One region of the Nonomuraea sp. NPDC003754 genome, then DNA from elsewhere that is predicted to be linked to it. Evidence: riboswitches for the same ligand, from Rfam matches in the RefSeq annotation. Region 1 holds a riboswitch; each other region holds the start of a gene.
The links. A riboswitch is a leader RNA that binds a small molecule or an ion and turns the genes downstream of it on or off. The one in region 1 is predicted to bind cyclic di-AMP.

Region 1 (3,454 bases):
ACCTCGTGACATGCCGGCACTGGACACGCTGCTCGCCGGGCTGGCGAGAGAACGCTCGACGGGCGCCCTGCGGGTGGGGCGGGCCGGCGCGATCTTCATGGACGCCGGCCGGGTCACCTACATGGAGTGCGCGGACACGCCGAGGGCCGAGGACGTGCTGATGGCCAGCGGCAGGGTCTCGGCGCCCGCCCTGCGCAGGGCCCAGCGCGAGGGCGGCGCGCGCCTGGTCGACTACGGCATGCTCACCAAGGGCGAGCTGCAGCACTGCGTGCTCGGCGCGGTCCTCGACGCGGCGTACTTCCTCCTGCCGGTCACCGGGACCAGGCCCAAGTTCCGGCCCGGCGAGCGGCACTGGCTCGGCTCCCACTGGTTCTTCGAGGTCGAGGAGATCGTCCGCGAGTGCGGCAGGAGGCGGGCCCAGCTGGAGCGCGTCTGGCCGTCGGCGGACGTGGACACCGCCCCGGTCGCGCCGGTCAGGCGGCCGCCGGGCCACCGTGTCGTGCTGAGCGACCTGCAGTGGGAGATCCTCGTCCACGCCGACCGCGCGGCCACCCCCCTGGAACTGGCCATGAGGCTCGGCCGGCCCGGCTACGCGACGCTGCTGGCCGTACGGCGGCTGGCGGCGGCGGGGCTGCTCACCCGTCCGGAGGGTACGGCGCCGCCGCTGCCGCGACGGGTCGACCGGGTTCCGGAGGCCGGGCCGCGCCACGACCCCGACGCTCCTGCTCTGCCCCTGGGGCCCGTGGTGACCGCGGACCCGACCGACGTGAACCTGCTGTTGCGGCTGAAGAAGGCGCTGGAGGAGCTGTCGTGAGGTTCCCCTCACTCAGAAGGAGGCCACCGGTGGAGCTGCGGGACGAGGTGCTGAAGGAGATGATCCTGTTGCGCGAGCGTACGCCCGACGTCAGCGGAAGCATCGCCTGCAGCGTGGACGGGCTGACCATCGCCAGCGACCTGACGGGCGGCAACGTCGAGCAGACCGCCGCGCTGTCGGCGGCGCTGCTGGCCCTCAGCAGACGCATGGCCGTCATGGCCGGCAAGGGTGCCCTGGAGGAGACCCTCATCTCGGGCAGCGCGGGCTTCGCCGCCTTCTACACGGCCGGCCCCACGATCGTCCTCACAGTCCTGGCCGAGCCCGGCACCAATCTCGGGCTGCTGCGGCTGGAGGGTCGCAAGACGGCGGCGAGCGTCGCCGCCATCGCATCGCGAAAGTGACTCGCATTCACACGGAGGAAACGCATGGCCAGCATGGACGTCTCTCTCAAGGAGATGATGGCGATCGACGGCGCGCTCGGGGCCGTCGTGGTCGACTACGGCAGCGGCATGGCGCTCGGCGCCCTCGGCGGCTCCAAGGACCTGGACCTGCAGGTGGCCGCCGCGGGCAACACCGAGGTCGTCAAGGCGAAGATGCGCACGATGGAGTCGCTCGGCCTCAAGGAGGTCATCGAGGACATCCTCATCACGCTGACCGGTCAGTACCACATCATCAGGCCGATGACCGGCAGGGGCGGCAAGGGACTCTTCCTTTACCTGGCGCTGGACCGCACCAGGGCGAACCTGGCGCTGGCGCGCCACCAGCTGCGCGGCATCGAGGAGAAGCTCGAGGTCTGACGGACCACGCCCCGTGTCCGCGGCGCGGCGGGCACGGGGCGTGCCGTACGACCGGCCCGCGCCTTCTTCAGCCGTGTGTACTCCGGCTTTACCCCGGCGCCGCTGCCGATTTCATGATTTTTATCCCCTTGATCGGCTTTCCTGCCGCGCCCGCGCAACCCGTTGTTTTTCAGGGGTTTCCGCGCTCTCCGCGCCTGCTGAATCGTGACGATAAAGGGTAGATCCTCTTTCCGATTCATGGGTTTGCTTTTGCCTTTGGGGTGATTTGCCCATAGAGTCCTTTGCGTTACCGAGCGGTGACCGTGCTCTTCACCAGGGAAGAGTCGGCCGGTCGGCGCCGAATCCCGCGACTGCGGGAACCGGGGACCCATCTCTTTGGGGTGAATCCGGCCTCGTGCCGGTAGGGCATCTCCACGCCCGAACCCGTCAGCTAACCCGGTAGGCGAGATGGAGAGGACACCACCCTTGTACGACAGCCCCCCGAACTGAGCGGCGCTTCCCCCCGCTTCCTTTCGCGCTCTGTCTTTTCGCGTAGCGACTGCTAGGCCCATGCCCGGCTACGCCTTTGCCTGATCTTCATGTGAGCGCGGATTTCCTATCCCTCGCACAAAGGACTTTCATGACCCGCCGCTTTGGCATGCGCGCTTCCGCCCTGCTCGTCACCACCGCCCTCGCCGTCGGTTCCGGCGCCGCCGCCGCTCTCGCCGAGCCCACGGAGCCCGACCTCGCCCGGACCACCCAGCAGCGGACCCTCCTCCAGGGAGGCACCACCGCCTCCTACTTCTGGGACGACTCCTCCGGCCGCGCCGGCGACACCGGCCTGCCCGCGAGCGGCATCTCGATGCGCAAGGGCCTGGCAGCCAGCCCGAGCTGGCCCCTCATGACCGAAGGCTACGTCGTCTACAAGGGTAAGAAGGCCCCCTTCTTCGTGGGTGACCGTGGTCCTGGCGTGCCCTCCAGCAGCGGCGTCATGCTCGACCTCGACGCCAAGACCTTCGCCTACCTCACCGGCGGCGAGTTCAACTCCGACACGCTGATGGTGAACGGCAACGGCGGTCAGGGCCACATCAAGGTCCAGTACGTCATCACCAAGTGGGGTGACGGCGTGGGCAAGAAGAACCACCCCGTCGCCTTCTCCACCGGCGCGTGGGGTCGTATGGACCACAACCCGGCCAAGCCGCCGGTCGACTACCTGGCCCTGGCCGAGAAGAAGAAGGCCGAGGCCGCCAAGAAGGCGCAGGCCGCCAAGAAGGCCGAGCTGGTCGCCGCCCGTGAGGCGGACGAGCAGGAGTCCAAGGGGACGACGGCCGCCGCCGCGTCGGTCAGGCCCGCCTCCTTCGACGGCCCGGTGCGCACCACCGCCGCCCGGAGCGCGACCGAGGACGACAGCCACACCGGCACCGCGCTGGCCCTCATCGGCGGTCTCGCGATCGTCGGCGGCGTCGGCTACCTGGGCCGCGACCACCTGCGCAAGGTCGTCTCCCGCTGATCTCCCTCTTGTCGTCATGCGAAACAGAATGAGATTCTGCTTCGCATGACGCTCATGGCGCGCGCCAACGGCATCGACATCGCCTACGACCCCATCGGTGACCCCCAAGACCGGCCCCTTCTGCTGATCATGGGGCTCGGCTCCCAGCTCGTCCACTGGGACGACGAGTTCTGCGAACTGCTCTCCAGGAGGGGCCACCACGTCGTCCGCTTCGACAACCGCGACGTGGGGCTCTCCACCCACTTCCGCGAGGCGGGCGTGCCCGACCTCACCCCCGGCGCGGCGGCGCCGTACCTGCTGAGCGACATGGCCGGCGACGCGGCGGGCCTGATGGACGCGCTCGGCTGGCCCGCC
Region 2 (3,454 bases), on a different contig from region 1:
CAGCGCAGCACCTCGACGACGGCGGTCAGCACGACGACGCCGAGGACGACCCGCAGCCACCACGGCCCCCTCAGCCCGCGCAGCAGCCGCGCGCCGAGGGGGGTGGCCACGAGCAGGCCGGCGAACACGACGGTCAGGCCGAGCGACAGGTAGGAGGGCACGCTCGTGGCCGCGTCGAAGGCGCGGGAGCGGGCGATCTGGGCGGAGGTGAAGTCCTGTGCGGGGTCGGGCGGCACCGTGGGCGCCCCCGCCATGACGTCCCACGGCGTGGTGAGCACCACGACCACCAGGATGGCCACCCCGAGCACCGTCAACGCGATGCCCGCCTGCCGGTCCAGCCGCCTCATCCGTCTCCCTCCGCGCCTGTCAGCTCGTTGCGGACATACTCCCGCCAGTGCGCGACGAGCGCGCGGACCGACAGGCCCAGCGGCTCGAGCGCCTGGCCGAGCCGCATTCCGGCGGCCCGCTGGTAGAGGTCGGCCAGCGCCCGCTCGCCGTACCTGGCGGCGATCAGGCGGCAGGCCAGCCATGACTCCTGGTAGACCTGCGCGAGCCGGGGCGTGCCCGGCGCGAAGGCGGCGTCGGCGGGCAGCGCGCCGGGCAGCCGTCCCGCGCGTGCCTCGGCCGCCAGTTCCGCCGCCGCCACCCGCGTCGCGAGTCCCGAGCGCAGGTAGCCGACGTAGTCGGCGAACCCTTCCCGCAGCCACACGGGCCGCCCTTCCGTTCCGGCGGCCACGTGGGTCAGCTCGTGGGTGAGGACGACGTCGCGGCCCACGGGTGTGAGGCGCGCGAAGGCGCCGGGCAGGACGATCACCTGTTCCGCCGAGGCCAGCGCGGCCAGCCCGTCGACGGGGCCCGTGCCCGCGAGGGCGGCCGCCTCCGCGGTGGTCCTGGGCACCACGACCCGTGGCCGTACGGCGCGCCGCAGGACCGCCGAGACGGTGAGGGCCGCCGCGTCGGCCCGCGTGGCCAGGTCGCGCAGGAGGGCGGCGGCGGTGTGGTGCCCGACGACGAGCGAGCGCGCGCCGTAGGCGACGACGACGCCTGACTCGCCGAGCGCGCGGGCCTCGGGCGGCAGGCGGCGTCCCGCGGACCCGGCCACCGTGCAGATCGCCGGTCCGGCCAGCGCGGCCGCCAGCAGGGTTCTGCGGGTCACCACGGCTGTGATGCTAGCCCGGACAGGCCGAAGCCCCGTCCGAGGGGGATGGACGGGGCTTAGGCCTGTCCGGCGGCCGGGGGCTACGCGCCGGGGCTTCGGGCGTCCGGCGGCCGGGGGTTACGCGCCGGGGCGGACCGCGCCGGCGAAGGACGCCTTGCGCCAGCCGCCGAGCTTCTCGATCCGCACGGTCTTGCCCGTGCTCGGCGAGTGGACCATCCGGCCCTTGCCGACGTACATGCCGACGTGACCCTTCCCGCGGAAGAACATCAGGTCACCAGGCTTGAGATCGCTCCACCTGACCTTCTTCCTGATGCGCGCGTACTGGCTGTACGTGACGCGGGGGATCTTGATGCCGGCCTTGGCCCAGGAGTACTGGACCAGTCCCGAGCAGTCGAAGGCGCCGGGTCCTGTGCCGCCGAAGCGGTAGGGGTCGCCGATCTGCTTCTTGGCGGTGGCGACGGCCTTGGCCGCCTTCAGCCGCTGTCGAGCCGCCTTGGCCTGCCGTGTCGCCGCGGCCGTTGACGCCGCGCCCGCCTGTACGGCCGGCGCCGTCTTCACGGTCGTCGTCGTCGCCAGGGTGGTGGTCACCGGGGTCACCAGGGTGGTGGTCGCGGGGGCCGCTGTCGCCGGGGTCACTGTCGCCTGCGCCGCGGGTGCGTGGAGGACGATCCCTCCCATCGCCACCACGACGCCGCTGAGGGCAAGGCAGGACAGACGGGTTGTGCTAGAGGGGGTAGACAGAATGTCTCCTTGGGACTTCCACCAATGCCTACCGGGTTAGCTGACGGGTTCGGGCGGGGAAGTCGCCCTTCCGGCCCGCAGGCCGGATTCACCCCAGGAACGTGGGTCCCCGGCTCCGTGCTCCATGCCGCACGGACTCGGCGGGTCGACCGCGCACGCCTGTCTGGGGTTACGGCGCGGCGACCAGCGGATCTTTATGCGTGCACCGGCCGTTGGGGGGCCGGTGAGCGGTTCCGGCGCCATGGCTTGGTCGCCGCGATGCGAGAACGTACCCGGCGCCCCAAGGCCAGGCAAAGGCCGGGCAAAGCTGTCAAGATCACCGACTGGTTCTTGTCAGAAGAGGAGTCGCTGCTCTACACCGGGTTTCGTTATCCGAATGTGACCCTGCTCACAGTTGCTTCTGTGGCGACCTGTCAGATCGCATCCGTTACTTTCCTCACACTCCCGGTATAAGGAGAATTAAGGCTTAATCCCTGCGACATACACTCGGCGCATGCTTGATGGGTGGTCGCTACGCGTCCTGGTGGAGGTCGGACGGCGCGGCTCGTTCTCCGGAGCGGCCGAGGTGCTCTCCATGACGCAGCCCGCCGTCTCGCGGCAGATCGCCATGCTCGAACGCCACACCGGCGTCACGCTCTTCCACCGCCGCCCGAGGGGCGTCCAGCCGACGGAGGCGGGCCGGGCGGCGATCGAGCAGGCCATGGCCGTGCTCGACGGCATGAGCCTGTTCGAGACCAGGCTGCGCGCCTTCGCCACGGCGGACACCGGCCGGGTCAGGGTCACCGCCTTCCCGAGCGCGGCCACCAGGTTCGTGCCCGAGAGCTTCCGCCGCTTCGCCGCCGACCACCCGGGCGTCGAGCTCTCCCTCAAGGTCGGCGGCCCTGACGTCGCGTGCCCCGTCACCGCCGGCCTGGTGGAGGGCGCCACCGACGTCGCCCTGCTGACCTCGTGGGATCCCGTCCCCGACCCGGAGCTGGAAGTGCTCGACCTGTTCGACGACGAGCTGCTGGTCGCCCTGCCGGCCGGGCATCCGCTGGCGGCCGGAGAGCGGGTACGGCTGGCCGACCTCGCCGCCGAGCCCTGGATCGACGGCACGCACCCCGACGGCCTGGCCCCCGTCGCGCAGTTGCGGGCCGCGATGGGACGCGCGCCGAGGATCGCCCACCTGTGCGACGACTGGAACGGCCGCCAGGGCCTGGTGGCGGCGGGCGTGGGCGTGATGCTCCACCCGTCGATCGCGGGCATGGCCGTGCGCTCCGGCATCCGGCTGGTCGAGCCCGCGCCGCGACTGCCCGCCAGGCGGATCAGCGCCGCCGTCCTGCCGGCGCCGGGCCGCCCGCCCGCGGTGAGCGCCTACCTGCGGGTGCTGCGCGAGATGAGCGAGAGCTACGGCCGGATGGCGCCGACCAGCCGCCCGCCGTAGGAGGACAGGCTGGCGACCTTCACCACGTCACCCGTCTGGGGGGCGTGCACGATCTTGCCGCCGCCGGCGTAGATGCTCACGTGCCCGAGCCCTGAGCTGAAGATGAGGTCGCCGGGCTGCAGCTTGTCGAG
Region 3 (3,454 bases), on a different contig from region 1:
AGCAGGAACTCGTAACCCACGTAGAACAGCGCCGCGAGGACGGCGAGGATCGCCGCGAGGACGAGCGGGTTCATGCCGGTGAACGTGCCGGTGGCGAGGTCGTAGCTCGGGCCCGCGACCATGAACAGGACCGTGCTCACGATGATCCAGAAGACCGCGAAGATCACGCCGTCGACGATGCGGGCGACCAGGCGCTGCCACCACTCGGCGAGCGGGGCGGGTGCGCCGGGCGGCTGCAGGCCGGCCGGAGCGCCGTACGGCTGGCCGTAGCCGGGCTGGCCGTAGGCGGGCGGCTGCTGCTGGCCGTAGCCGGGCTGGTAGGGCTGCTGCTGGCCGTAGGGCGAGGACTGGCCGTAGCCGGGCTGCGACTGGCCCTGCTGGCCGTAGCCCTGCTGACCGTAGCCGGGCTGCTGGCCGTAGCCGGGCTGCTGACCCGAGGAGGGCTGGCCGTAACCGGGCTGCTGGCCGGACGCCGGCTGGCCGTACCCGGGCTGCTGCTGGCCGTAGCCGGGCTGCCCGTACTCCGGCTGCTGGCCGTACTCGGGCTGCTGGCCGGAGGAGGCCTGCTGCTGGCCGTAGCCCTGCTGGCCGTACTCGGGCTGCTGGCCCGAGGCGGCCTGCTGGCCGTAGCCGGGCTGGCCGTACTGCTGGCCGTAGCCCTGCTGACCGTAAGGCTGCTGGCCGGAAGCGGGGGGCTGCTGGCCGTAGCCCTGCTGGCCCGAGGAGGGCTGGCCGTAGCCGGGCTGCTGGCCTGACGCGGGCTGGCCGTAGCCCTGCTGTCCATAGCCGGGCTGCTGCTGGCCGTAGCCCTGCTGGCCCGAGGAAGGCTGGCCGTAGCCGGGCTGCTGCTGCTGGCCGTAGCCCTGCTGGCCGTAACCGGGCTGCTGGCCGTAGCCCTGCTGGCCGTAGCCTTGGTCGGGCTGGCCCTGTGACGGCTGACCGTAGCCGCCGCCCTCATGGCGATAGCCGACGATCGTCACGTCAGGATCCGGCTGCTCGCCAGGGCGTCCTGCGTTCTGCTGACCGTATCCGGAATTGTCGTCAGGTTGGTCCGGGTACGGCGGCTGTCCGGTGCTCACCGTGTCACCTCGCTTCGATGGCGCATGTGGCACATGTCAGGACACATGCTTGCTGTTGCCCAACGTATCGACATGAGTATCAACAATCACCTTTCCTCTTGGTCAACGCCGTAGTCAACTGCGTCCAGATGAAGCAGCATCCTGGTGTTGCCAAGGGTGTTGGGCTTGACGTGCTCGAGGTCCAGAAACTCGGCCACACCCTCGTCGTAGGAGGCCAGCAGCTCGGCGTAGACCTCGGGTGATACCGGCGTTCCCTGGATGGGCACGAAGCCGTGTCGGGCGAAGAAGTCGACCTCGAACGTCAGGCAGAAGACCCGGCGAAGGCCCAGGTCGCGAGCCGTTCTCACGAGCGCGGTAACAATACGGTGACCGACGCCTGAACCTTTGGCCGCGGGATCGACGGCGACCGTGCGAATTTCGGCGAGGTCCTCCCACAGCACATGGAGCGCGCCACAGCCGACCACCTGGCCGCCGCGCTCGGCGACCCAGAACTCCTGGACGTCCTCGTACAGCGTGACCGTGGCTTTTTCGAGAAGCTTGCGGCCCGCCCCCGCGTAGATGTCGACCAGGCGCTTGATCGACCTGACGTCCGGCGTGCGGGCGCGCCGTACGACGATCTCGGTGTCCTGCATTGGGCGCTCGACGACCTGCTCCATGGCCCTTCAGCGTACCGAGCTTGTTTCGGCCCATCCCTAACTACCATCACATGACCTCACGTAGTGAGGCGAGCACGCTCCGCATCGACGCACGACATGCCCGACAAATCTCTGCCAATCCGGGCAAAGGGCACGCAATACCCTGGTTGATCAGGCTTTCGCGTGACCCGCCCGTGATCCTTTGTTTGCGCATCCTCTACTGGATCCGTAGTTCTGGTTGAGCACGAACCTGGCTTGCACTAGTGTCCAGCGACGATGTCACCCACGCAGCCAGGCGTGGGTGACGCGCCTAATCCCCCACCACGGGGAGCCGGGGACCCGCCGGCGGACCACCGACCGCCACAGGGGTGAGTCCGAGTCCGTGCTCGGTAGGGCTGCTCCGGCCCGAACCCGTCAGCTAACCCGGTCGGCGGCTACGAGAGGAGCTGGTTGGTGAAGCGCAGGCGCACTCACGAGGGGAAGTCCGCGGGCAAGCACGCCCGCCCCCACGAACCGGGCTCCCCCAGGAAGCGGTTCGCCGTCGTGAGCGCCGCGATGGCCGCCCTCGCCCTCGCCATGCCGCTGAGCCCGGCCGCCGCCGACCCCAAGCCGACGCTCAAGGAGCTCGCCGAGCGCGTCGAGAAGATGCACAACGACATCGAGACGCTCACCGAGCAGTACAACGGGCAGCGCGAGAAGCTCAAGGGCGTCAAGAAGTCCGCCGAGACCGCCAAGAAGGTCCTGGCCACCAGCGAGGCCGATCTGGCCGCCAAGCGCGCCCGAGCCACGCTCGTGGCCGAGAGCACCTACATGTACGGCGGCCTCGCCGACGGCCTGGCCTTCACCTCGTCGGGCGACCCCGACTCCTTCCTCGACGCCGCCGCCACCTCCTACGCCCTCGGCCAGCAGCAGGGCCAGGAGGTCAAGGAGCTCGCCGAGTCCATCGCCGCCGCCGAGAAGGCGAGGGCGACCGCCAAGACACGCCTGGCCGAGGTCCAGAAACTCGTCAACGACCTCGGCAGCAAACGCGACAAGATCACCTCGATGGTCGCCAAGACCGAGAGCAGCCTGTTCCGGCGCGCCCTGGGCGAGGCGGGACGGCCGGGCACCCGCGCCAGCAGGGTCAACCTGCCCATCATCGGCAGCGGCAAGGCCGCGCAGGCCGCCCGCTGGGCGCTGACCCAACAGCTCAAGCCGTACGTGTGGGGCGCCGAGGGGCCGAGTTCCTTCGACTGCTCGGGCCTGGTCATGGCCGCCTACCAGCAGGTGGGCATCAGCCTGCCGCACTACACCGGCGACCAGTGGACGGCCGGCACCCACATCTCGCGCGAGCAGCTACGCCCCGGCGACCTGGTCTTCTTCTACAACGACCTGCACCATGTGGGCATCTACATCGGCGGCGGGATGATGGTGCACGCGCCCCGCACGGGTGACGTCGTCCGGGTCGCCGCGATCGCCAACAGGCCGTTCGCGGGAGCCGTACGGATCGCCGACTAGATCAGTCGCCGGCGCGCGGCCCAGGCCACGGCCTCGATGGCCGTGGCGACGCCGATCCTGTCGCAGATGACGCGCAGGCGGCGGCGGACCGTGCGGCCGCTGATCTCCAGCGTTCTGCCCACGCGGTCGACCGTGACACCCTTGGCCAACTCCGCGAGGAGATCCAGGTCGTCCTGGCTCAACACGACTCCGTCGTCGGTGAGCACATCCATCGGGAGCCCTCCCCCCAACAGCACAACTCGG
Region 4 (3,454 bases), on a different contig from region 1:
CGTCCGCGAGCTCGGCGTCTCCGACATGACCATTCGCCGGGACCTGGAGGCGCTCGCCGAGCGGGGCCTGCTCGAGAAGGTGCACGGCGGGGCCACGATCAACGGCCCCGGCTCGACGGAAGAGCCGGGCTTCGCCGCCAAGTCGATGCGTCAGCAGCCGGAGAAGGACGCGATCGCCCGCAGGGCGGCCACGCTCGTCCGCCCCGGCACCGCCGTCGCCCTGTCGGCCGGCACCACCACCTGGACGCTGGCCCACCACCTGGTCGACGTGCCGGACCTCACCGTCATCACCAACTCCATCCCCGTCGCCGACGTCTTCCACCGCAGCCCGCGCGCCGACCGCACGGTGGTGCTCACCGGCGGCGTCCGCACGCCGTCCGACGCCCTGGTCGGCCCGGTCGCCGTCGCGGCCATCAGGCGGCTCCACGTCGACACGCTGTTCCTGGGCGTGCACGGCATGAGCACCAAGGCCGGTTTCACCACCCCCAACCTGCTGGAGTCGGAGACCGACAGGGAACTGGTCGCCTCGGCACATCGCCTGGTGGTCCCGGCCGACCACACCAAGTGGGGCACGGTCGGCATCAGCACGATCGCGGAGCTGTCGGAGGCCGACGTCGTCATCAGCGACGCGGCCCTGCCGGACGAGGCGCGCGCGGAGCTGGCCGAGCGGGCGGGAGAACTGATCATCGCGGAGGACATCAAGTGAAGCGCACCATCGCGCACATGGCCGACGGCCGAGAGTTGATCTACTTCGACCGGCGCGACGACGCCGACCGGAGCGCGATCGACGAGCGCGAGCTGCCGCCCAGGCCCGCGGCCTCCGAACTGCGCTACGACCCGCTCACCGAGGAGTGGGTGGCGATGGCGGGTCACCGGCAGACCCGCACCTTCCTGCCGCCGGCCGACGAGTGCCCGCTGTGCCCGACCAGGCCCGGCAAGCCGACCGAGATCCCGGCCGCCGACTACGACGTCGCCGTCTTCGAGAACCGCTTTCCCAGCTTCTCCACCAACCTGGGCACCTACACCGCCCCCGGCGGGCTGAGCGAGGTGCGGCCGGGGGTCGGGCGCTGCGAGGTCGTCTGCTTCACCTCCGACCACGGCTCCTCCTTCTCGGCGCTGTCCGACGAGCAGGTGGAGCTGGTGATGGAGGCCTGGGCCGACCGCACGGCCGAGCTGTCGGCGATCCCGGGCGTGGAGCAGGTGTTCTGCTTCGAGAACAGGGGCGCCGAGATCGGCATCACGCTGGCGCACCCGCACGGCCAGATCTACGCCTACCCCTACGTCACCCCGCGCACCCGCCTGCACCTGGCGGCCGCGGCCAAGCGGCCGAACCTGTTCGCCGACGTGCTGGCCGCCGAGCGGGCGGGCGAGCGTGTGGTGGCCGCCAACGAGCTGTGGACCGCGTTCGTGCCGGCCGCCGCCCGCTACCCGTTCGAGGTGCACCTCTACCCGCACCGCCAGGTTCCGGACCTGGCGGCGCTCACCCAGGAGGAGCGCGCCGCCTTCGGCCCCGTCTACACCCGCGTGCTGAAGGCGCTCGACGGGCTGTTCGGGGTGGTCATGCCGTACGTGGCCGCCTGGCACCAGGCCCCCGTACGGCACGGCCGCGACCTGGCCTACCTGCACATGGAGCTGTTCAGCATCCGCAGGGCGCCGGAGAAGCTGAAGTACCTGGCGGGCTCGGAGTCGGCGATGGGCGCCTTCGTCAACGACGTTCTGCCCGAGGACGCGGCACGGCTGCTTCGATCACAAGTAGATCACTAATTAATGTCCGCTTGAGGTCGCATTACGGGGGATTTACTACTAATATCCCGATTCGTCGGCTTTCACAGCCGTCACATGCCTAATCCTGGGCGCGTTGCCCGGAGCCGGGGACCCATCGAGAACCTGGGGTGAATCCACGCGTGTGGTAGGGCTTCTCCCGCCCGAACCCGTCAGCTAACCCGGCCGGCAGACGGAGAGGATCGTTCGTGGCGTCCCCCACGTCCCGTTTCGCATGCGGTGCTGTCGCCGCGCTGTCCCTCGTGATCGGTTCCGCGACCGCAGTCTCGGCTGCCCCCAAGCCGTCCGAACCGCAGTTGCGGACCGAGCTGAAGAAGCTCAACACCCGGGTCGACAAGCTGATCCGGACCTACAACGCCAAGCGCGTCTCGCTGGCCAAGGCCCAGAAGGACGCGAAAGCGGCCGGGAAACAGCTCGCGGCGGCCGAGCAGACCCTGGTCACGGCCGAGAAGGAGGCCTCGAGGATCACCGAGCTGCGCTACCAGGCCAGCACCCCTGACCTGCCGACGCTGCTGTTCACCCCCGACCTCAACACCGCCGCCCTGCTCGAGCAGATGAGCGCCGAGCAGGACGCGGTCGTCAAGAACGTCGCCGCGGCGCGCGACACCAAGAAGCAGGCCGCCGACGCGGCCACCGCGCTCGCCGACCGGATCAGGACCGAGACCGAGCAGGTCGCCGGCGACCGGAAGGCCGCCGAGGGCATGATCAAGGACATCGAGAAGAAGCTGCAGGCCCTCGTGCCGACCGGTCCTGGCCGCAAGGCCGACGGCAGCTGGGCGCCCGAGCTTCCCGCCGGGTCGGACAACATCACCCCGCGCACCCGGCTCATGCGCGACACCATCAAGAAGACGTTCGCGCTGCCGTTCGAGGTGGGCTGCTACCGGTCGGGCAGCAGCGGGGAACACCCCCTCGGACGGGCCTGCGACTTCATGATGAGCTCGGGCGGCTCCATGCCCGCGGCCGTCAACCGGACGCTGGGCGACCAGATCGCGGCGTGGGCGGTGAAGAACCAGACCCGCCTGGGCGTCAAGTACGTGATCTGGCGGCAGCGGATCAACAGCGGCAGCGGCTGGCGGCCGATGTCCGACCGCGGCAGCATCACCGAGAACCACTACGACCACGTCCACGTCTCGATGAACTGAAAGCAGGCGATGGCGAGCCGCCTGGACCGATACGCCTCCGCCGCCCCCGCGGCCGTCCTCGGCGGCGGGGGCGTTCACGGGTCAGGCGAGGTCGAACCGGTCGAGTTCCATGACCTTGGTCCAGGCCGCGACGAAGTCGGTCACGAACTTGTCGCGGGCGTCCTGGCTGGCGTAGACCTCCGCGAGGGCCCGTAGCTGGGAGTTGGAGCCGAAGATGAGGTCGACCGCGGTGGCGGTCCACTTCACCTCATCGGTGACCACGTCGCGGATCTCGTACAGATGCTCCTCGGAGTCCGATGCCTTCCACCGGGTGCCCGGGGAGAGCAGGTTGGTGAAGAAGTCGGCGGTGAGCACACCGGGCCGGTCGGTGAGGACGCCGTGCCGGGTACCGCCGACGTTGGCTCCGAGGGAACGCAGGCCGCCGATGAGGACGGTCATCTCGGGCGGAGTCAGGTTCAGCATGTAGGCACGATCGACGAGCAGCACCTCCGGTTGCGTCTTCTCGTCGGAACGCAGGTAGTTGCGGAACC

Region 2: linked by a shared signal. The riboswitch ahead of ACWEVS_RS22505 (C40 family peptidase) and the one ahead of ACWEVS_RS27080 (hypothetical protein) in region 1 are both predicted to bind cyclic di-AMP.
Region 3: linked by a shared signal. The riboswitch ahead of ACWEVS_RS18505 (NlpC/P60 family protein) and the one ahead of ACWEVS_RS27080 (hypothetical protein) in region 1 are both predicted to bind cyclic di-AMP.
Region 4: linked by a shared signal. The riboswitch ahead of ACWEVS_RS38480 (coiled-coil domain-containing protein) and the one ahead of ACWEVS_RS27080 (hypothetical protein) in region 1 are both predicted to bind cyclic di-AMP.

What each region holds. Positions count from the first base shown of each region.
Region 1 covers NZ_JBSGJX010000023.1:113,921-117,374, reverse strand. The annotation lists gene ACWEVS_RS27100 (roadblock/LC7 domain-containing protein) at 1-9, shown strand, start outside; gene ACWEVS_RS27095 (hypothetical protein) at 11-814, shown strand; gene ACWEVS_RS27090 (roadblock/LC7 domain-containing protein) at 844-1,215, shown strand; gene ACWEVS_RS27085 (hypothetical protein) at 1,240-1,611, shown strand; cyclic di-AMP (ydaO/yuaA leader) riboswitch at 1,937-2,071, shown strand; gene ACWEVS_RS27080 (hypothetical protein) at 2,231-3,100, shown strand; gene ACWEVS_RS27075 (alpha/beta hydrolase) at 3,146-3,454, shown strand, end outside.
Region 2 covers NZ_JBSGJX010000017.1:160,340-163,793, forward strand. The annotation lists gene ACWEVS_RS22495 (M48 family metallopeptidase) at 1-347, opposite strand, end outside; gene ACWEVS_RS22500 (hypothetical protein) at 344-1,159, opposite strand; gene ACWEVS_RS22505 (C40 family peptidase) at 1,277-1,837, opposite strand; cyclic di-AMP (ydaO/yuaA leader) riboswitch at 1,911-2,053, opposite strand; gene ACWEVS_RS22510 (LysR family transcriptional regulator) at 2,394-3,323, shown strand; gene ACWEVS_RS22515 (NlpC/P60 family protein) at 3,287-3,454, opposite strand, start outside.
Region 3 covers NZ_JBSGJX010000013.1:133,361-136,814, forward strand. The annotation lists gene ACWEVS_RS18495 (RDD family protein) at 1-1,079, opposite strand, end outside; gene ACWEVS_RS18500 (amino-acid N-acetyltransferase) at 1,166-1,735, opposite strand; cyclic di-AMP (ydaO/yuaA leader) riboswitch at 2,012-2,162, shown strand; gene ACWEVS_RS18505 (NlpC/P60 family protein) at 2,168-3,211, shown strand; gene ACWEVS_RS18510 (LuxR C-terminal-related transcriptional regulator) at 3,208-3,423, opposite strand.
Region 4 covers NZ_JBSGJX010000047.1:11,898-15,351, forward strand. The annotation lists gene ACWEVS_RS38470 (DeoR/GlpR family DNA-binding transcription regulator) at 1-706, shown strand, start outside; gene galT (galactose-1-phosphate uridylyltransferase) at 703-1,764, shown strand; cyclic di-AMP (ydaO/yuaA leader) riboswitch at 1,831-1,967, shown strand; gene ACWEVS_RS38480 (coiled-coil domain-containing protein) at 1,971-2,924, shown strand; gene katG (catalase/peroxidase HPI) at 3,006-3,454, opposite strand, start outside.